Regions from separate parts of the Pseudoduganella sp. GW821-FHT12E03 genome, predicted to be linked through region 1. Evidence: predicted binding sites of a transcription regulator. Region 1 holds the regulator's gene; each other region holds the start of a gene.
What was found. Region 1 encodes FNR, which switches genes on or off when oxygen is low (the NO sensors DNR and NnrR bind a similar motif). Its sites were predicted from a motif close to TTGATNNNNATCAA; they were not measured.
Positions count from the first base shown of each region.

Region 2: AC1RRC_RS25480 (cation-translocating P-type ATPase) is a predicted target of FNR. The motif match lies at 1,092-1,105, and genes of this name have one in related genera.
Region 3: AC1RRC_RS25460 (universal stress protein) is a predicted target of FNR. The motif match lies at 5,923-5,936, and genes of this name have one in related genera.

Region 1 covers NZ_JBXAQJ010000002.1:827,997-835,414, reverse strand. The annotation lists gene gudD (glucarate dehydratase) at 1-358, shown strand, start outside; gene AC1RRC_RS07350 (response regulator) at 375-1,007, opposite strand; gene AC1RRC_RS07345 (sensor histidine kinase) at 1,004-2,071, opposite strand; gene AC1RRC_RS07340 (response regulator) at 2,082-2,495, opposite strand; gene AC1RRC_RS07335 (sensor histidine kinase) at 2,492-3,991, opposite strand; gene AC1RRC_RS07330 (helix-turn-helix domain-containing protein) at 4,071-4,796, opposite strand; gene fnr (fumarate/nitrate reduction transcriptional regulator Fnr) at 4,824-5,627, opposite strand; gene chrA (chromate efflux transporter) at 5,770-7,116, opposite strand.
Region 2 covers NZ_JBXAQJ010000011.1:61,960-69,377, forward strand. The annotation lists gene AC1RRC_RS25470 (hypothetical protein) at 74-247, shown strand; gene AC1RRC_RS25475 (potassium channel family protein) at 247-1,047, shown strand; gene AC1RRC_RS25480 (cation-translocating P-type ATPase) at 1,162-3,660, shown strand; gene AC1RRC_RS25485 (MBL fold metallo-hydrolase RNA specificity domain-containing protein) at 3,843-5,201, shown strand; gene AC1RRC_RS25490 (universal stress protein) at 5,457-6,299, opposite strand; gene AC1RRC_RS25495 (universal stress protein) at 6,352-7,194, opposite strand.
Region 3 covers NZ_JBXAQJ010000011.1:54,309-61,726, forward strand. The annotation lists gene AC1RRC_RS25430 (glycoside hydrolase family 31 protein) at 1-358, shown strand, start outside; gene AC1RRC_RS25435 (alpha-L-fucosidase) at 480-2,135, shown strand; gene AC1RRC_RS25440 (ABC transporter ATP-binding protein) at 2,176-2,865, opposite strand; gene AC1RRC_RS25445 (ABC transporter permease) at 2,862-4,106, opposite strand; gene AC1RRC_RS25450 (efflux RND transporter periplasmic adaptor subunit) at 4,127-5,146, opposite strand; gene AC1RRC_RS25455 (YgaP family membrane protein) at 5,163-5,369, opposite strand; gene AC1RRC_RS25460 (universal stress protein) at 5,366-5,821, opposite strand; gene AC1RRC_RS25465 (MgtC/SapB family protein) at 6,078-7,310, opposite strand.

The DNA of each region.
Region 1 (7,418 bases):
GCTGTGCGAGGCGTGGGGCCTGACCTGGGGTTCGCATTCGAACAACCACTTCGATATTTCGCTGGCGATGTTCACCCACGTGGCCGCCGCCGCGCCGGGCAAGATCACCGCGATTGACACCCACTGGATCTGGCAGGATGGCCAATACCTGACCAGCAATCCGCTACACATCGCCGGCGGCAAGGTGCAAGTGCCAGCCACGCCGGGCCTGGGCGTGGAACTTGACATGCAGGCGGTGGAACAAGCCCACCAGGTGTACCGGGGCATGGGCCTGGGCGCGCGCAACGACGCCGTGCAAATGCAATACTTCATCCCCGGCTGGACCTTCGATCCGAAGCGCCCCGCGTTCGTGCGCTAAGCCGGACCGGCCGGTCTCAAATCAGGCCGTGTTCGATCGCGTACCGCGTCAGGTCGGCGTTGCTGGCCATGCCCATCTTTTCCAGGATGCGGCTGCGGTACGTGGTCACGGTATTGGGACTGAGGTGCAGGGTTTCACCGATTTTCACCAACGATTCGCCGGCGGCAATCAATTTAAACACTTCCAGCTCGCGGTTCGACAGCGCTTCCACGCCCTGCACGCCGCCGCCGCCCACCAGGCTGGCCAGTTTTTCCAGCAGCGCGGGGCTGACATGTTTGCCGCCATGGGCGGCCTTGCGCACGGCGTCCACCAGCGTCGAGGTCGGCGCGTCCTTGGTGAGATAACCCGCCGCACCGCCTTTCAACGCCCGCACCGCATAAATATCTTCCGAATAGGTGCTCAGCATCAGCACCGCCATGCGCGGATAGTCGCTGCGCAACTGGCGCAGCAAATCCAGCCCGTTTTTGCCCGGCATCTGGATATCGACTAGCGCCACGTCATATTCCTGTTCGCCAAGGCGCTGCAGCGCTTCGGTGGCGTTGCACGCTTCACCGCCCACCTCGATGCCGTCGGCCGTCCCCAGCATCAGGCGCACACCGTTGCGGGCAATCGCGTGGTCATCGACCAGCAAGACACGGATCGCACTCATGGAGTGGCCTCCAGCGGCAACTGCACGCGCAATAACGTGCCGCCCGCGTCGCCCGGCCGAATCTGCAATTCCCCGCCAAAATGGCGCACCCTTTCCTGCATACCGATAATCCCCCAGGATGCGCCATTGCGCAGCCGTTCTTCCGTAATCCCGACGCCATCATCCACCAGGGTGATCAGCAAACTGCCACCGTCGCGCCACGCATCGACCAGCACCGACGCCGCCTGCGCATGGCGCACCACGTTGGTCAATCCTTCCTGCACCACGCGGAACAGCATGGTGCTGCGGCCCGCGTCCAGTTCCAGCTCCGCGGCATCGGGTTCGATGCGGCAGGCGCAGCGCAGGCCGGAGCGCTGCGCCACCTGTTCCGTATGCCATTCCAGCGCCGCCCACAGGCCCAGCTGGTCGAGCACGCTGGGCCGCAAGTCGGTGATCACGCGCCGCACGGTGGCGATCGCGTCCTGCGCCAGCCCTGACGCTTCCGCCAGCAGCGGGTCGGCATGGCCGCCTGCCCGTTCGATGGCCACGCCGATATAGGCCTTAATCCCGGTCAGCAAGCCGCCCAGTTCATCATGAATTTCCTGGGCAATGCGCTTGCGCTCATCTTCACGGATGCTTTCCTGGTGCGCGGCCAGCTTGCGCAATTCCGCTTCCGCGCGCTGCTTGCCATCGAGCAGCCGCTGTTCGCGCAACATGCGCAAGATGGCGGCGGGCAATTGCGCCAGGTAGCGTCCCTCGCCATCCTTGACCAGGTAGTCGCGGGCGCCGCGCCGCATGGCTTCCGCCGCCACCATCGCGCTGTCGGCGCCGGTCAGCATCATGACCGGCGGCCCGGACGGCGGCAGTTGAGCCAGGAACTCCAGCCCGCTCATGTCGGGCAAGCCATAGTCGAGCAGGATGCAATCGACCTGGCCTTGCCGGGCAACGGTCAGTCCGTGCTGCCCGCTATCGGCTTCCACCAAGGTAAACGCTGCTTCCGGCGCCGCGGCGAAGGTGCGGCGGCACGCCATGCGGTCAACCACGTCATCCTCGACGATCAGCACATTGAGTGCGGGGCGTTCCATCGGTTCTCCCTCAGGGCATTTCACTGAGCGTCCAGTACATGTCGATCGACCGCACGATTTCCACGAAGCGGCGGTAATCCACCGGCTTGGCCATGTAGCCCGCCACTCCGAGATCAAAGCTGCGCACCTTGTCTTCCTGTTCTTCGGACGTGGTCAGCACCACCACGGGAATGCGGCGCAGCCGCTCATCCTGTTTTGCCAGCCGCAGGAACTCGATGCCATTCATGATCGGCATATTCAGGTCCAGCAAGATAATGCACGGTAAATCGCCGTCCGCCCGCGACAGCCAGTCCAGCGCGGCCTCGCCGTTTTCCATGCTGACCACCGGGTTGCAGACATGGATTTCCTTGAGTGCCCGCAGGATCGTCATGATATCGACCTGGTCGTCCTCGACCAGCAAAATCGGTTTGTTGGCTACTTTCATTCATTTTCCTGAAGAAGGGACGGCCGCACGCCGGCCGGCAAGGTGAACCAGAAGGTGCTGCCCTGGCCTATCACCGACTCGACGCCGACCCGCCCCTGGTACATTTCCACAATTTTTTTCACCAGCGCCAGGCCGACCCCGGTGCTTTCCACGCGGTCGCGTGGCGCCAGGGTCTGGAACAGCTGGAAGATCCGTTCAAAGTGGCGCGCTTCGATGCCGGGGCCATTGTCAGTCACGCTGAAGCGCCATTCCCCGTCCAGTTCGGCCCAGCCCACCGTGATCCGGCCGGCCGGCTTGTCCATGTACTTGATCGCATTCGAGATCAGGTTATGGAACACTTGCTGCAGCCGCGTCGGCTCCATCACCAGGACCGGCATGTCCGGCTGCACCGTGACCGTGATGTGCGGCGGCGGCGCCAGCAAATCCACCACGTCGGCCAGCATGCGGTTCACCTCCACCGCCACCCGTGCCTCCCTGACGCGGCCAACCCGGGAATACTGCAGGATGCCGTCAATCAGCGCGCCCATGCGGTGCACACGGTTGATCAGCAGGCGCATGTGCTCGCGGCCTTCCTCATTGAAGTGCTGGGCGTAATCGGTGGCCAGCCAGTCGGCCAGCGAGCCGATGCCGCGCAGCGGCGCTTTCAGGTCGTGCGACACGACATAGGCGAAATTCGTCAACTCCTCGTTGGCGCTGGTGAGTTCCTGCAACAGCTGGCGGTTTTCGCGCTCGGCTTCCTTGCGCTGTGAAATATCGCGCACCACGCCGGTGAACATGCGACGCGTGCCGAGCCACATTTCCGTCACAGTCAGTTCGATCGGGAAAATCGCGCCATCCCTGCGCCGCCCTTCCACTTCCCGCCCGATGCCGATGATCTTGCGTTCGCCCGTGGCGCGGTAATGCGCCAGGTAGCCGTCATGGCGGTCCCGGTGCGACGGTGGCATCAGCATCGACACGTTTTGCCCCGCGGCTTCCACTTCCGCATAGCCGAACAAGGCCTGGGCGGCGGGATTGAGGCGCTCCATGACGCCATGCTCATCAATGGTAATGATGGCGTCGGCCACTGAATCGAACACCGCGCGCATGCGCGCTTCGCTTTCCTGCAAGGCGGCTTCGGCCTGTTTGCGGGCCGTGATGTCGTGCACGATGGCCAGCACCAGCGGCGGGTCCGCGCTCAGCGGAGACAGGCTGACCTCGACCGGGAATTCGCGGCCGTCGCGGTGCACGCCGGACAATTCAGCCCCCGCACCCATGGCGCGCGGGCGCGGATGCGCGCTGAACCCGTGGCGCAAGCCGGCGTGCGCCGCGCGCAAGCGGGCCGGCACCAGCGTTTCCACCGGTTGCCCCTGCAATGCCCCGGCTTCATAGCCAAACAGGTTGCACAACGCGGGATTGGCCAGCACGATGTGGCCGCCGTGGTCTGCAATCAGCATGGCATCGCTGGCGGCGGCCAGCAGCCATTCCAGGTTGCGGCCTTCCATCACAAAATTATCCAACCCACTCCCCTTGTCGCCAACCCGGCACGTGACCTTTTCGCGCAGAATAGCACGGGAAGGCACGCCGGGTTAAGTGGCGCTACACCAGTGGTTCCTGGCAAACGCCCTCTGCCAGCGCCGCCAGCCGCGGCCCGTCCACGATGGTCAGGTGGCGGCCCGTCAGCGTGATCCATCCCGCTTTGCGGAAGCGCGCCAGCAAGCGGCACACGCATTCCATCGTCAAGCCCAGGTAGGCTCCGATTTCATCGCGCGACATGCGCAGCTGGATTTGCGTGGACGGCGCGCCGCGCGCCGCATAGCGCGCCCGCAATCCAACCAGGAACAGCGCCAGGCGCTGCTCGGCGCGCGCATTCCCCATCAGGAACAGGGAGGCCTGCTGGCGCTGGATTTCACGGCTCAGCGCACGGTGGAACTGGTCCATCAACGCAGGCACCGCCACCAGCAATTCACGCAACCGGTCAAACGGAATTTCACAGATTTCGCAGGTTTCGAGCGCCACCGCGTCGGTGTCATGACAGCCGTCGGCGATCGCATCGAGCCCCAGCAACTCGCCCTCCATGGGAAAACCCGTGAGCTGGCAATTGCCGTGCGCATGGCGCAGCGTTTTCAGGTGGCCGCTGCGGATGGCGTACAGCTTGACGAAAGCGTCGCCCGCGCGGTGCAGGTATTCGCCCCGCATCAGCGTGCGCCGTCCGCCCACGATGGTTTCCAGTTGCGCCAACTCGCCGGGCCGCAACCCGCCGGCCAGGCACAGGTTGCCCATCGCGCATTGGGAGCAGTCCGCCGGGTCCGGGGGCGCCGGCATGAGGCATTCAACGTGCATGACAACCCTTCAGGCGGCGCACGCCTCGGCGGCAATGGTGCTGTCCGCGCCGGGTTCCCGTCCGGTCGACAGGGCTTCCAGGCTGTCGCGGTCATGGAGCCGGATATCGCGGTTGTCGAGCTTGATCCAGCCCTGCTTGCGGAAACGGGCCAGCAGGCGGCTGACGCTTTCGATCGTCAGCCCCAGGTAGCCGCCGATATCTTCGCGCGACATGCGCAACTGGTAGCTGGCGGAGGAATAGCCGCGCGCCGCGTAACGCGCGCCCATGTTCAGCAGGAACAGCGCCATGCGCTGGTCGGCGCGCATACTGCCGCGGAATAGCATGATCGCCTGTTCGCGCTGGATTTCACGGCCCAGCACGCGGTGGAATTGCTGCATCAGCGACGGCGTCTGCATCGCCAGTTCCTGCAAGCGGTTAAACGGGATTTCGCAGACCTCACTGTCTTCCAGCGCGGTGGCGCTGCAGTTGTGCAAGCCCGAACCGATCGCATCCATCCCCAGCAAGTCGCCCGCCATGTGGAAGCCCGTCACCTGCTGCTCACCGTGGATATTGACTTGCGCCGTCTTGAAGTGGCCCAGGCGCACCGCAAACAGGCTGCCGAACGAGGCCCCCATGCTGAACAATTGCTCGTCGCGCGCCAGACGGCGGCGGCGGGCGATAATCTGGTCCAGGCGCGCCACGTCGCTGTCGGCCAGGCCTTGCGGCAGGCAAAAGCGGTTAAAGCTGCACAGCGTGCAATTGACCTTGCCCGATTTGGCGGCTGGCGCCACCGTGCTGGCGTTGGCGGCGGCGATGGGAATCACGGTATTCATGGGCTGCTCCTGTTCGGTGTGCGTTGCACGTCCTCGATGAACACCAGTATCGCGCTCCCGGCGCTGTCACGGTATCGGGCATTGCCATGAGTTAATGTAGGGGATCCGTGACAAGGCCTTGCCGCCTTGGCATGGCGCTGGCTTAACCCAGCGCCAGTTTCACGCCCAGTCCCGCCACCGCGCAGGCCGCAATCACGTGGATCACATTGCGCTTGTAGCGCAGCAGCGCCACCGCGGCCCCGGCGGCAATCACGGCCGACCACGGGTCGAAGCGCCCATGGAACCCCTCCGGCCACAACACGTGGTAGCCGAAAAACAGCGCCAGGTTCAGGATCACCCCGACCACGGCGGCGGTAATGGCGGTCAGCGGCGCCGTGAACTTAATGTCGCCATGGGTCGACTCCACCAGCGGGCCGCCGGCCAGGATGAACAGGAACGAGGGCAGGAAGGTGAACCACGTGACGAGCGCGGCGGCCGTTGCCCCCGCCAGGAATTGCGCGTCCGGCCCGAACACGGCCTTGACATAGCCGCCGACAAACCCGACGAACGCCACCACCATGATCAGCGGCCCCGGCGTGGTTTCACCCAGCGCCAGCCCGTCGATCATCTGGCGCGGCGTCAGCCAGCCATAGTGTTCGACCGCGCCCTGGTAGACATACGGCAGCACCGCATAAGCGCCGCCAAAGGTCAGCAGGGCCGCCTTGGTGAAAAACCAGCTCATTTGCGTCAGCGTGTGGTGCCAGCCAAAGAGCGCGGTCAGCGCGCCCATCGGCAAGGTCCACAGCGCCGCGCCGGCCACAACGATGAGCGCCAGCTTGCGCCAGCGGAAGCGCGCATGGGCCGGCGGCGGCGTGGTGTCGTCGATCAGCGCCGCGCCATACGACGCCTCGGCGCCGCCATGGCCGCCGCCGCCGCCAATGGCAAACGTGGCGGGCGCCATGCGGCCGCCGATGTATCCCGTCAGCGCGGCCGCCAGGACAATCAGCGGGAATGGCACATCGAAGGCGAAAATCGCAATGAACGAGGCGGCGGCAATCGCCCATAACGCATTGTTTTTCAGCGCGCGCGACCCGATGCGGTGCGCCGCCTGCACCACGATGGCGGTGACGGCGGGCTTGATGCCATAAAACAGCCCCGCCACCACGGACACGTCGCCAAACGCGATATAAATCCACGACAACACGATCAGGATCAGCAGCGATGGCAGGACGAACAGCCCGCCCGCCACGACGCCGCCCCAGGTGCGGTGCATCAGCCAGCCGATGTAGGTGGCCAGCTGCTGCGCTTCCGGTCCCGGTAGCACCATGCAGTAATTGAGCGCATGCAGGAAACGCCGTTCGGAAATCCAGCGGCGGTTTTCCACCAGTTCCTGGTGCATGATGGCGATTTGCCCGGCCGGGCCGCCGAAACTGATCAAACCCAGCTTCAGCCAAAAGGCGAACGCTTGCCAGAAACCGACCGGCGCTGGTTTGACGTGGGAAGGGTGCATCGGATCCATACAGTGATTTGAATTGGAGCAATCTTCGCATTGTACGAAGCGGACCGTATGCCCCATAGAATTATTTCAAATATGCTAATTCCCACGGCAAATAGTCAATGGCATAACCTTTCCGAAACCACATTATTAATGGCCTTGAATCTATTCACCCGAGTAACGTACATCAATTTCCACAAAATACTGAAAAACCGCACTATTCTGCAAAAAAGACCGGCGCACGATTGAATCGGGCCTTTTCGCCGCGTCCAAGAACGCTTAGGATGGAGGACTGCCCTCCTTAAAACTGGTGAATA
Region 2 (7,418 bases), on a different contig from region 1:
CGGATTACCCTCTGCCTGAACGCATGCCTGGCAGCCATACTGTTGTCATGGTTCAGCGATAGAGGGGGCGATCATGGATCCCAAGCAAGAAAAACAGGAAGTGCCTGGCACGATGCACCAGGCCAAAATGCGTGAAGTGCAGGTGCCGCGCAGCCAGGAGCACAGCCGCGAGCGCATCCGGGAGTTGTTGGGCTGGAATATGTTGCTACTCGATACCATGTCGCGGCCGTATTCGACCGCAGACTGATGCGCTGGAGCACGGTCGGCGCGGCGCTGGAATTGAAAGCGATCAAAGCCATGACGTCCCTTGATTGGCGCAAGATGACGCAGTCACTGCTGCCGGCAGCGTTACTGCTGACGATACCCGGTTTCTACCTCGTGCTTGATGGGACCACGCCGTCCTATCGGATAGCGGGGCAACTGCTGTACGGCCTGGCGGGGGCGCTTTGCACCGCCCATTTGTCAATGCCAGCCCTCTGCCACGAGCGGCATCAGGTGCGGCATTGGCGCCGGATCGACTGCCTTTTACTGGTTGCCATCACCACTTCCATCTGGCCATCGGCGCCGCCATGGAGTGATACGGAATGGTTGTTGCGTTTGCTGGTATGCGTGGTAATCTTCATTCGCCTGGTTTCGCTGGCAATGCGGCATGTGGCGCCACGGCCGCTGTTGCGGACCAGCATAGCGTCGCTGGGCATGCTGCTCGTCGCCGGGGCGGGATTTTATTGGCTGGAGCCGCATGTCCATAGTTTGGGCGATGGCCTGTGGCTGGCCTTTACCACTGGCGCAACCGTCGGCTACGGCGACATCGTTCCTTCCACGCCGGCCTCGCGTGTCTTTGCCGGTTTTATCGTTCTGCTGGGCTATGCGGTATTGTCACTGGTCACGGCCAGTATTGCCGCCTTGCTGGTGGGAGAGGATGAGAAACGGATCCGGCGCGAACTGCATGCCGACATGCGGTTGCTGCAGCACCAGATAGGCTTGCTGCGGGAAGAGATTGCCGCGCAGCGCGAGTCCGTTGCCGGGCAGCGTACGGAAAATGAATGACGTGCTGGCGCATGCGTTGATTTTTCTCGGTTATTCGAAGCAATTTGATCCCGGTCAACAATTTCCACTGTGCGGATGACTATGGTGGCAACTTCAACGGGCCGGGAGCTGACCATGGAATCGCCGGAACTGACCGGATTATCGACGGAAGAGGCGGCGCGCCGCCTGGCTGACGAGGGACCGAACAGCCTGCCCGCGCCGCGCAGCCGGTGGGGCGCCCTCGTCCTGCGCACGGTGCGCGAACCGATGTTCTTGTTGCTGATCGGCGCCGCCAGCCTGTACCTTGCGCTCGGCGACCTGCACGAAGGCTTGCTGTTGCTGTTGATGGTCGGCATGACGGTCGGCTTGACGCTGTTCCAGGAGGGCAAGACCGAGCGCGCGTTGCAGGCTTTGCGCGAACTGGGCAGCCCGCGCGCGCTGGTGCTGCGGGACGGGCAGCCGGTCCGCATTGCGGGCGGCGACGTGGTGCGCGGCGACTTATTGGTGGTGGCCGAGGGCGACCGGGTGGCGGCCGACGCGGTGCTGTTGCGCGCCAATGGCTTGCGCGTCGACGAATCCCTGCTGACCGGGGAATCCTGCGCCGTCGCCAAGCAGGCCGGCGCCGCGCCGGCGGAGCATGGCGCGCCGGGCGGCGACGACTTGCCTTACCTGTGGTCCGGCACCCTGGTCTTGCAAGGCGACGGCATTGCGCGCGTGACGGCGACCGGCGCCGGCACCGAGTTGGGCAAGATCGGGCGCAGCCTGCAGCGGCTCGACAGTGAACGTTCACCCCTGCAGCGCGAAGTGGCGCGCCTGATCCCGCTGATGGCGGGCGTTGGCCTGGTCCTGAGCCTGCTGGTCACCGTGCTGTATGGCTTGCGGGATGGCGCCTGGATGTCGGCCATCCTGGCTGGCATTGCGCTGTCGATGTCGCTGCTGCCGGAAGAGTTTCCCGTCATTTTGACTGTGTTCCCCGCCATTGGCGCGTGGCGCATGGCGCGCGGCCAGGTCTTGACGCGGCGCCTGTCGGCCATCGAGGCGCTCGGGTCGATCACGGTGCTGTGCACGGACAAGACCGGCACCTTGACAGAAAACCGGATGCGCGTCGAGCAGATGCACGCCGATGGCGTGGTGTTGCAGGTGGCGGAAGGGGCGATGCCTGCGGCGTTTGTGCAACTGGCGCGCCATGCGTCGCTGGCGAGCCAGCCGTGCCCGTTCGATCCGATGGAAACCGCGTTTCATGCGCTGGCCGGCACGAGCGCGCAGGGGGAACCATTGCGCGTCTATCCGCTGTCCCCCGGGCTGGCTGCCATGTCGCTGGTGTGGGCCGATGGCGGGCCGGGTACGGCGACCGTGGCCGCCAAGGGCGCGCCGGAAGCGATCGGCGCGCTGTGCCGGCTGGGACGCGACGAATTGGCGGCCATGCGGGCCGCGGCGGACCGCATGGCTGAACAGGGCTTGCGGGTGCTGGCCGTCGCCCGGGCGCGGCATGAGGCGGCCAGCCTGCCGGAGCGGCAGGAGGGTTTCAACTTCCACTACCTGGGGCTGATGGGATTGGCCGACCCCTTGCGCAAGGAAGTACCCGCCGCGCTGGAACAGTGCCGCCAGGCCGGCATCCGCGTCATGATGATCACCGGCGATTATGCGGTGACGGCGGCCAGCATCGCCCGCCGCGCCGGCCTGGCCTGCGGCCAGGTGCTGACCGGTGACGAGGTCGATGGCCTCGATGAACCGGCATTACGCAGCCGGCTGGCGCAGGCCACGGTTTGCGCCCGCATCAAGCCGGCGCAAAAGCTGCGCATCGTGCAAGCCTTGAAGGCCAATGGCGAGATCGTGGCGATGACGGGCGACGGCGTCAACGATGCGCCGGCGCTGAAGGCGGCGCACGTCGGCATTGCCATGGGCGGACGCGGCGCCGACGTGGCCCGCGAGGCGGCGGCGCTGGTGCTGATGGATGATCATTTCGCGTCGATCGTGCGCGGCATCCGCCTGGGGCGGCGCATCTTTGCCAATATGCGCAACGCGATGTCCTACGTGCTGTCGGTGCACGTGCCTATTGCCGGCATGGGGCTGCTGCCGGCGTTGTTTGGCTGGCCGGTCTTGCTGTATCCGATGCATATCGCCGTGCTGGAATTGATTATCGATCCGGCCTGTTCGCTGGCGTTCGAAAATGCGGCGTCCGACGCCGAGGCCATGCGCCAACCGCCGCGCAAGCCGTCGGCGCCGCTGCTGGACCGGTTGACGGTGCTGGGGGCGCTGTGGAAAGGGGCGATCGCGCTGGTGGTGGTGGGCTGCGGCTATGTGGCGGCCATGGCGGCGTGGCCGGAACCGCAGGCGCGGGCCGCCGGCTTTGCCTTGCTGGTGTTTGCCAACCTGGCCCTGATCCTGTCGAACCTGTCGCACCGGCGCAGCGTGCTGGAGGAGTTCCAGACAGGGAACCTGGTGCCGCCCGTGGTGGCGGGTGTGGTGGTGGCGTTGCTGCTGCTGGTGCTGTATGTGCCGGCCCTGGCGGCGGCGTTCCGGTTTGGCCAGTTGCCGCTGGCCGGACTGGCGACGATGTTCGGGCTGGGCATGGTCAGCCTGCTTGGCTACGAGACGGTCAAACGCGTGATGGCCGCCCGCCGCGCCGTGTAGCGCGGCGGGTGGCGCATGACGTCAAATCGTGCTCCGCCAACCACCGTTCAATTTGTTTCTCCCCATAATTTGATCCAGGTCAAATTGCCTGGCTGACTTGTGTGTTCCCCGGCGGTATTGTGGGTGTGAGCGGAGCAGGGCGGCCAATCCGGTTGCCGCTGCACCCGTGGAAAGGAATTGCCATGAAACTGACCTTCCTGGGCGCCACCGGCACGGTAACCGGATCGCGCTACCTGCTGCGCAGTGGCGCCGACATGATCCTGGTCGATTGCGGCTTGTTCCAGGGCTATAAAGCCCTGCGCTTACGCAACCGTGAAGCACTGCCTGTATCGCCGGCGCAATTGTCCGCGGTGTTGCTGACTCATGCGCATCTCGATCACAGTGGCGCACTGCCGCTGCTGGTGCGGGACGGTTTCCGTGGTCCCATCTATTGCACCCAAGCCACGCGCGACTTGTGCCGCATCTTGTTGCCGGACTGCGGACGGTTGCTGGAGGAAGAGGCGGCGCATGCGAACCGGCACGCGTACAGCAAACATCAGCCGGCGCTGCCGCTGTATACCGAGGCCGACGCGCTAGCCGCGCTGGAACTGCTGACGCCGGTGGACTTCGGCCGCCGCTTCGCAGTGGGGCATGCTTTCCATGCGCGCCTGCGGCGCGCCGGGCACATCCTGGGGGCGGCCGGCATCACGGTCGAAGCGGACGGCGTCAGCGTGACATTTTCCGGCGACCTGGGACGTCAGCACGATGTGCTGATGGCGCCGCCGGAGACAGTCGAACGCAGTGACTACCTGGTGATGGAGTCCACCTATGGCGACCGCCTGCACGATCCTGAAGATCCGGCCCGCCTGCTGGCGCGCACCATCCGCGAAACCGCCGCGCGTGGCGGCGTGACCGTGATTCCGTCATTCGCGGTCGGGCGGGCCCAGAACCTGCTGTATTACATGCATCTGTTAAAGGCCAGTGGCGATATCCCTCCCGTGCCGGTCTTCCTGAACAGCCCGATGGCCGCCGACGTCACCGCGCTCTACCGACGCCACCGCCACGACCACCATCTGACGCCGGCGCAGTGCGACGCGATGTGCCACGCGGCCACGATCGTCAACAGCCCTGCCGAATCCATCGCCCTCAATCAGCGGCGGGTGCCGATGGTGATCATCGCCGCCAGCGGCATGGCCACCGGCGGGCGCGTGCTGCATCACCTGAAAGCGTTTGCGCCGGACCGCCGCAACACCATCCTGTTTGCGGGGTTTCAGGCGGGCGGCACGCGCGGCGCCGCCATGGTCGGCGGTGCGCCGAGTATTAAAATCCATGGCGAATATGTGCCCGTGCTGGCCAACGTGGTCCAGATCGACAATTTGTCGGCGCATGCTGACCAGGGCGAGCTGCTGGCCTGGCTGGGCGGCTTTGCGGCGCCGCCCCGGCGCCTGTTCCTGACGCACGGCGAACCGGATGCGGCTGAAGCGCTGCGCCGCCAGATCGGCGAGAAGCTGGGTTGGAACGCCGAGACGCCAGCCTATGGCGCCGAAGTGGAGTTGGTATGATGGCGCCGGGGATCGGCGCAGGGCGTCATGCCGCCTTGCTGGCGGAACGCATGCTGAAATTGCCGGTGTCGGTATAGCCTCGGCACCAGCATGATGCCGAGCACGTTGGTGCGCGCTGCCGGAGTAAGGTGTTCCATGCTGCCCCTCAATATGGATTGTCCGTGGATGATGGGTTTCCCGCAGCGCCCAGGTGGACTTCGCCGGGCGGCGGCAGGGGACAAGACCGATTGACACCAACATGGACCCGGTAGGATTTCAGTGCGCCAGCAGCACCGGTACGGTCATGGTATTGAGTACGGTGCGGGTGACCCCACCCAGCAGGATTTCCCGGTAGCGTGCATGTCCGTAGGCCCCCATCACCAGCAGGCCTGCGCCGATGCTGTCGGCCAGGGCCAGCAAGGCCTCGCCCACGTCGCCATCGGTGGCCTGCCGGACCACGTTGACATGGACGCCATGGCGGGCCAGGTAGAGCGCGATATCGGCGCCCGGTTCGTCGCCATGTTCATCGGCCCCGCTCGCCGCATCAAACAGCGCCACCGTCACGCCGGCAGTATTGACCAGCAAGGGAAGGGCGCCCGTGATGGCGCGCGTGGCTTGGCTGCTGCCATCCCAGGCCACCAGAACCGGTTTGCCGGCCGGCTGGAAGGCGCCGGCGAACGGGACCACCAGTACCGGCCGGCAGCTGTTGAGGATGACATACTCGGGCAAGTCTTGCAGCAGCGCGCCGGTGGCCGGATCGTCGCGGTCGGCCTGGCCGACGACGAGCAGGTCGGCATAACGCGACTGCAGCGTGAGCCCGCCATAGGCGTCGTCATCGACCAGCCGGTGTTCGCATGACTGTACGCCCAGCCGTTCGGCCAGGGCGGCGTGGCGGTCGAGCGTCACCTGTGCGCTTTGCCGCGCGCGCTCGGCAAGGTCCGGGCGGATGAAATCGCGCGCCCCGCCGTCCTTGCCACGGTAAACGAAGCGTGAAATACCGGTCATGGCGGCGCACACCAGGTGCGCTTGCTGTTGCTCCGCCAGTTGCGTGGCCAGCTCCAGGCGGGCCGCGGCGCTGCGCGCATTGTCGGCGTGCAGCAGGATAGTCTTGTATTGCATGGCATTCTCCCCAGGTTCAATCGCAGGCCGGCCGCATGCGCGGGCGCGACGGTTAGTGCGCCATCAGCACCGGCAGGGTCATGGTGGCGAGCACGGTGCGGGTGGCGCCGCCGAGGATTTTTTCGCGCAGGCGGCTGTGGCCATAACAGCCCATGACCAGCAGGTCGGCGCCAATGGTGGCGGCCAGCGACAGGATGGCGTTGCCAGCGTCGATCGGTGTCGGCGAACGCATGACTTCGACCTTGACGCCATGCCGCGCGAGATACAAGGCGATGTCGGCGCCCGGTTCCTCGCCGTGCGCGTCGCTGCCCACCTCGGCGTTGAACATGGCCACGGTGACCTGCTCCGCGCGGCGCAGCAGCGGCAGCGCCGCCGTGATGGCGCGCACCGCTTCCAGGCTGCCGTCCCAGGCGATCAGCGGACGCTTGCCGCAGGACGGGAACCGGCCCGCATAGGGCACCAGCAGCGCCGGCCTGCCGGAGTGCAGGATCACGTGCGCCGGCAAATCGAGCAGCAGGCCACCCTCGCCATGGTCGTCGGGATTGGGTTGACCCAACACCACCAAATCGGCATAACGCGCCTGCAGGCACAGCCCGGTGTATTCATCGTCATTGTGCAGGCGTGTTTCGCTGGCCGGCATGCCGGCCCTGGCCGTGACGTCGCTAAACCGGGCGAGCGCCTGGTTTGTGCGTTCCGACGCATGGCGCACACAGTCCGCGATGATCAGGCCGCTGCCTTCGAACATATTGACGGATGACATCTGCCTGGGAACGCCCGTCATCGCGACGCCGACCAGGTGTGCGCTCTCTTGCAGCGCCAAGCCGGCCGCCAACTGAAAGCGTGCGGCGGCATTCTCGGCATTATCCGCGTGGACCAAAATCGTGCGATAGGACATGGTGAACTCCCTCGTTGCGTTGAAATAAAGTGATGCGGCCTGACGGCATGGCAGATTGCGCTTCCACTACCTTGATGTCTGACATGCTGCATAGCAGTTTGGGCGGGTTGAATAATGAATTCCATGATTTAAATCAAATCGTCATGTGGTATCCGTTGCGCCGGCTGTTTCTGGCGGCAATTTGATCTTGGTCAAATCGTGTGCCTGACTTGTATATTCCCCGG
Region 3 (7,418 bases), on a different contig from region 1:
GCGGGCCGGCAGCATCGTTCCGCTGGGCCCCGTGGCACACACCGTGGCCGAAGGCCGCAATGGGCCGCTCGAATTGCGCATTTATCCCGGCGCTGACGGCCGCTACACGTATTACGAAGATGCGGGCGAAGGCTGGGGCTATGAGCGCGGCGAATATGCGCTGGTCGACCTGCGCTGGGACGATGGCGCGCGCAAGCTGACGATCGGCGCGCGGCGCGGCGGCTACCCGGGCATGAAAGGCAAGCGCTTGCGCGTGGTGCTGGTTGGCGCGGGGCGGGGGCTGGGCATGGATGCGGATGACAGGGGGATCGAGGTGGCGTATGAAGGCAAGCCCGTGACGGTCAGCTTGCGGCGCTGAGCGCCCCGGCTATCGACACGCGCGCCGCAAGCCGCACGAAAACAGTTGAGTGTATTTAATATATGAAATACACTCCGAAGCTAGGCGCCGCTGGCCGGCCGCCCGTTTATTGGAGAAGAAATTGAAGAGACGACAGCTTTTGCAACACATGGCGGCGGCCATCCCGGCCGCCGCCATGTCCCCGTACGTGCGGGCGGCGGACGGCGCCGCCCCCGGCGCGCGTGAACCGATGGCGGCGGGGCCATTTACGCCGGACTGGAATTCGCTGTCGACGTACCAGACCCCGGACTGGTTCCGCAACGCGAAATTCGGCATCTGGGCCCACTGGGGCCCGCAATGCGAACCTGAATTCGGCGACTGGTATGCCCGGGGCATGTACGAGGAAGGCAGCGACGCCTACCGCTACCACCTGGCGAAATACGGGCACCCGTCCGAATTCGGCTTCAAGGACGTGATCCAGCGCTGGAAGGCGGAGCGCTGGGATCCCGATGCGCTGGTGGCGCTGTACAAGCAGGCCGGGGCGAAATACTTTGTCGCGCTGGCCAACCACCACGATAATTTCGACCTGTACCGCAGCAAGCACCAGCCGCAATGGAATGCCACCACGCTCGGCCCGATGCGGGACCTGGTGGGCGGCTGGAGCAAGGCCGCCCGCAAGCACGGCCTGCGCTTTGGCGTCAGTGTACACGCGGCCCACGCGTGGACCTGGTATGAAACGGCGCAGGGCGCCGACCGCAACGGTCCCTATGCCGGCGTGCCGTATGACGGCCGCCTGACGCGCGCCGACGGCAAGGGCAAGTGGTGGGAAGGGCGCGACCCGCAGGCGCTGTATGCGCAGCATCATCCACGCAGCGAGAGCGGCGACAGCGCGGCCATCCACCGCCAATGGCACTGGGGCGGCGGCGCGTCGATCCCGGACCAGGCATATGCCGACAACCTGTACAACCGCACCGTCGACCTGATCGATTCCTATGATCCCGACCTGGTGTACTACGACGATACGGTGCTGCCGCTGTGGCCGGTCAGCGATATCGGCCTGCGCCTGGCCGCGCACCAGTACAACCGCAGCATTGCCAGGCATGGCAGGCTGGAAGCCGTCATCAACGGCAAGATCCTGGACGACGTGCAGCGGCGCTCCATGGTGTGGGACATCGAACGGGGCCACAGCAGCAAGATCGAGCCGCTGCCCTGGCAGACCTGCACCTGCATCGGCAGCTGGCACTATGACCGGCGCGTGTATGACAACAAGGCTTACAAGAGCGCGAAAACCGTGGTGCACACGCTGATCGACGTGGTCAGCAAGAACGGCAACCTGCTGCTGAGCGTGCCGGTGCGGGGCGACGGCAGCATCGACCAGCAGGAGCGCGCCATCGTCGAGGAAATCGGGCGTTGGATGGCGCCCAACGGCGAGGCCATTTACAACACCCGTCCATGGTTCGTGTTCGGCGAAGGCCCGGTCATGGAGGAGGCCGCCGCGCCCCTGTCGGGCCAGGGCTTCAATGAAGGCAAGGGCAAGCCGTTCACGGCGGCGGACCTGCGCTTCACCGCCGGCAAGGACGCCGTGTATGCGTTCGTCATGGGCTGGCCGGACGACGGCAAGGTGTTGATCAAGTCGATGCGCGCCGGCGGCGAACACTTGAAGCGGCGCGTGTCGCGCGTGGAACTGGTGGGCCGTGGCGGCGCGCTGGCGTTCAGCCAGACGGCGGAAGGCTTGCAGGTGACGCTGCCGGCCAACAAGCCGGGGCTGCCGTATGCGTTCGCGCTGAAGGTGGCGTGACGTGGCGCCGCCCGCCTTGCCGCTCATCCTGCAACAGGATTCAAGCGGACGGCGGGCCGTCCGGGACGATTTTCCCATCCACCAGCCAGATGCGGCGGTCGGCCGCGCTGGCGAAGCCGGTGTCGTGGGTGACGGCGATCACGGTCTGGCCGGCATCGGCCAGGCCGCGCAGGATTTGCCGCACGTTCAGCGTTGCCGCCGTGTCCAGGTTACCGGTTGGCTCGTCGGCCAGGATCAGCAGCGGGTCGTTGGCCAGGGCGCGGGCGATGGCCACCCGCTGCCGCTGGCCGCCGGACAGCTGGGCCGGTGTCTTGGCCGCGTGCGCGGCCATGCCGAACTGGTCCAGCAAGTGCATGGCGTGCTCCCGGACCGCGTCCGGCTGGCGCCGTCCCAGGCGGCGCATCGGTAGCATGACGTTTTGCAGGACGGTGAATTCCGCCAGCAGGAAGTGGAACTGGAAGACAAAGCCGAGTCTGGACAGGCGCAACGCCGCCAGTTGGTCATCGTTGCAGCGCGTGGTGTCGTCGCCATCGAGCCACACGCTGCCGGCATCGGGCACATCGAGCAAACCCAGCAGGTAGAGCAATGACGATTTGCCCGAGCCGGACGGTCCCATGATGCAAATGAATTCGCCCCGTGCGATCTCCACGCTGACGTCATCGACCAGGATGGCCGGCACTTCGCCGCCCAGCCTGCGGGTCACGCGCTCGGCGCGCAAAATGGGGGTCATGTGGCGCCCCGCAGGATGTCGACCGGCCGCAGCCGACTGGCCTTGTCGGCCGGCAGGTAAGCCGCGCCGATGCAGGACACCATCGCAAAGGCCAGCGCCAGCAGGTATTGATCGGCGCCCCACCAGACCGGCAAATGTACCAGCTCGCTAACGCCGGGAGGCTTCAGTTCGATCGCGGCCAGCGCCCGCATCAGCCCATAGCCCAGCAGCAGGCCGGCGGCGCTGCCGAGCAGTCCGATGATCAAGCCTTGCCAAAGGAAGATCTGGCGCATGTCGGCGCGGCGAAAACCCATCGATTTCAGGATCGCGATGTCGCGCGTTTTTTCCACCACGATGGTGAAGATCGTGTTGTAGATCCCGAACGACGCCACCACCAGGATGGCCGAGACCACGCTGTACATGATGATGTTGCGTACCAGGAGCACGCTGAGGAGGTCCTCCGACGCCTCGATCCAGGACACCGCCTTGTAACCGATGCTGTGCTCAATCACGGCGGCGATTTCGCGCGCGCGGTGGGGATCGGTCAACTGGATGATGAAGCGATTGACGCGATTCGGCCGTTGCAATAGCACCTGGGCGCGCTTGAGCAAGGTGAAGGTTTCGAGTTCGTCATATGCCGCATTGCCGGTGCGGAAGATCCCGACCACCTTCATGGTTCGGCTACCCGCTTCCGTCGAGACCACATTGATGGTGCCGCCCATGCGCAGCCCGAACTTGTCGGCCAGGCCCTGGCCGATAATCAAGCCGTTCGGCGTGGCGGCCAGTTCGTCCAGCGACCCCGCCACCATGTGCTGCTCGATCGTCGATACGGCTTTCATGCGCTGCGGGACCACACCGGACAGGCTGACGCCATGCTGCTGTCCGGCAAACGTCAACACGGCTGAGCCATGCAGCAAGGGCGCCACGCGCAAACCCGGCAGGGCTTCGATGTCCTCAAGCTTGCCACGGTAGCCTCGGATGCCCCGGCTCTCCGCTTGCGGCTTGACGTTGCTGATGGCCACCAGCGCGCCGGGCCAGCGCAATTGGGCCGGCTGTACATGCGGCGCTCGGTACTGGTCGTAGACGGTGATGTGCGGGCTGTTGTCGACCAGGCGCCGCAGAAAATCCTTTTCCGAGCCGCGCATCAGCGCCGACACGGCAAGGAAAAACGCCACGCCCAGCGCAATGCCGGTCAGCGACACCAGCGTGGAACGCCGGTGCCGCAGCAAATGGGTCAGGGCGATCTCCAGTTGGACAGGCATGGCGCATCTCCGGCGGCGGGCTAACGATAGACCGGCCGCACCCGCCGGCCTTCACGCAAGGTGTCGTCGGGCAGTTGCACCACCAGCTCATTGCCGGTCATGCCACGCACGATCTCGCTGCGTCCGCCGTTGCGCAGGCCGATTTTGATCTCGCGCCGGCGCAGGCGGCCATCGGCCACCAGCCAGACCGCGTTGTCCCGGATCGCCGCGTTTGGCAACAGTACGGCGCCTTGCCGCCGGCTGACAATCAGGTTGGCGTCCACGGTCATTCCGGAGCGCAGCGGGTCGGGGGCGTCAAGCTTGACCCGGACCCGGTAGCTGCGCGCCACCGGATCTCCCTTGGGTGTCACTTCGCTCACGGTGCCGTCGAACACCCGGCCAGGAACGGCGCCGGCTTTCAGCAGTACCTGCTGCCCGATGCGCACGCGGTTGATGTCTTCCTCGTCGATTTCGGTGGTCACGCGCAGTGGCGCGCAGCAGGCCAGCACAAAGATGGCCTGTCCGGGGCCGATATACTGCCCGACTTCGCCGTCGCGGCGGATGATGGTGCCGTCGGCCGGCGCGGTCAGCGCCATATAGCCGCGCTGTGCCTGGACGCGGCGCAAGGCCGCTTCAGCGGCGGCCAGCTCGCTGCGGGTGCGCTCGACTTCACCAGTGGAAACAAAGCCACGGTCGGCCAGGGCGGCGCTGCGGGTGTGCTGGCTGCGGGCATAGTCGGCGCGCGCCCGTTGTTCGTCAACCGTGCCGGCCAGGTCGGCATCGTCCAGGCGCGCCAGGACCTGGCCTTTGCGCACCTCGGCCCCTTCGTCGACATGGCGCTCGGCAAGACGGCCGCCGACGCGCGGCGCGATCGGCATCATGACGGCGGGTTCCACACTGCCGGTCGCATAAACCGCGTCCACCACGGTGCCACGCTCGGCTTGCGCCACATGGACCGTCAGCGGCCCCTCATACCACCACAGCAGGGCTGCGGCGGCCGCCAGCAAGGCGCTGGCCGCGCCGTAGCGTGGCCAGCGGGGAGGGGGCGCGGAGATGGTCATCACGGGACGCCGTGGTTCATGATTTGGTTGCCCCGTTGCCGGCGTTGGTGGAGTTGAAGCCGAATGGCAGATAGGCGGGACAAAAGGCAAACGCGGCAGTGACAAGCGGCACCAGTCCCACCCAACCCCAAGCACCGATCGCGCCCGACCAGGTGGCGCCCAACAGTCCCGCACCCAAAATGCAGCGCAACAGGCGGTCCGCGCCCCCAAGGTTGCGTTTCATGGCGTCACCTGTTTTGCGGGAAAGACCAGCACCGGGATCGCGCTATGCAGCAACACTTTGTGTGTCTCACTACCCAGCAGCAATCCTTTCAGCCCCGTCAAGCCATGGGTCGCCATGGCGATCAAATCACAACCTTGCGCCTGTGCAGCCTCGACGATTTTATAGTGCGGCTGGTCGGAGCGGCTGGCCATGGTCTTGCATGGCACCCCCAGCGCCTGTGCCGCCGCCTCCAGTTCCGCCAGCACTTTCGCGCCATGGGCCGCGGTATCGCGCATGAACGCCTCGCGGGAATCTTCCAGCATTTCAGCCTGGTAGCTGAACAAGTGGAAATCCGGCTGAACGTGCAGCGCGGTGACGTGGGCGCCTGCTTCCTTGGCAAATTGCAGAGCGGATTGAAGTGCCGCGGCCGAGGCTGGCGAACCATCAGTGGGCAGCAGAATATGTTTGTACATGGCAAGCTCCTGTGAAGGGATGAAGAGCGGTTCGCGAGCGCGCTTTGCGCGGAAAGACGCGCCACTGGTCAATAGTGTGGCGGACCGCTTCCGCAAAAACTTTGATGTATATCAACTCGTTGCCAATCGCAGTGTAAGTGGCATTGACAATGCGGATGTGAGTGTTTTCACCGTGCCGGGAAGCCACGACTGGAATCCGGCGGATACACGGCAGGTGCCCGGACGTTGGCGCGGCGGCGCGGGCGCATGCACTCCGTCAGGCCAGCAACGAAGGCAGGCAGGCCGCCAGCAATATCAATGACAGTCTCCAGCCGACCCGGTACAGGAACGGCAGGCCACCACTTGCGCCGGCCGCGATCAGCTTGCTCAGTGTGTTGGCAGCCAGCGCAAACAACAGGATGTGGCGCATCGCCGCCGGCTCCAGCGCGCCACTGTCAGCCAGCGACAGAATGGAGCTGGCTGCCGCGTGAAAGTCCACCAAGCCGACCAGCAAGGCGCCCAGCATGGCCGCCGCCGCGCCCAGATAGGTATGCGCATAGGCGATCAGGGCGGTGGCGCCGCTCAGGATCAGGGCGAACAACAGCGTCTGCCGGATACTGAAGACGCGGCCATTGCGTTGACTGCGCCGCGCCGTCGGCGGCGCGGCGCGCAGCGACATGGCCGATACCACAATGGTCGCCAGCAGGGCGCTGGCGATGGTCGGCGCCAAGCCTGCCAGCTGGGCTGGGGCGATGGTCAGCGTAACGACCAGTAGCAGGACGTAGGTGGCAATGTTGGACAACAGCGCGGCTGCGGCGCAGATGCCCAGCAGTGCCGGATCCTCCCGGCAACGGTGCCCCATGTTGGCGGTGGTGGCCACACTGGAGACGAAGCCGGACGCCAATCCGGTCAATGCCAGTCCCATCTTTGGCCCGGTCATGCGCATGGCGATATGTGCGCCGGCCTGTAGCGTCAGCAATACCACGACCAGCCCCCACATGCGGCGCGGGTTGGCCCCCAGCAGCCAGCCATTGGTGTTGTCCGGCAGCAGCGGCCACACCACCAGCGCGGCGCTGGCCAGGATCAGCCCGTCGCGCAGCTCGCCGCTCTTGAGCGTGACGCGTACAAAATGGTGCAGCGGCGCGCGCAGATTCAGCATCGAGGCCACCAGTACCGCAACGCCGGCCGACACTGCCGGATTGGCGATGGCGTTCACCCCCAGCAGAAAGCTCAGGAACAGCGCCAGTTCGGTGACCATGCCCGGTGCGGTAGCGTCGTCGCGCCAGAAAGTGATCACACACATCGCCGCCACCAGCAGCGCCGTCAGCAGCGTCAGCGCGATGTCGATCGACTGCGCCAGCGCGCCGCTCAGCGCCACCAGCGCAAAGCTGCGTACGCCGGCCAGTGCAGGGGCCGGCGTGGCGCCCTTGCGCCGTTCGCGTTCGATGCCGATCAGCAGGCCGCTGCCGAGCGCCGCGGCCAAACCGATCAAATTGTCGCTGCTACTCATTATTTTCCCTTCATTGTGGCAAGGGCGGCATCGACGGCATGTAACGCGGCCATTTTCCGGTTGAGCAAACCGATTTTCGATGCCGAGGCGTGCCAAGTGTAGTGCCAT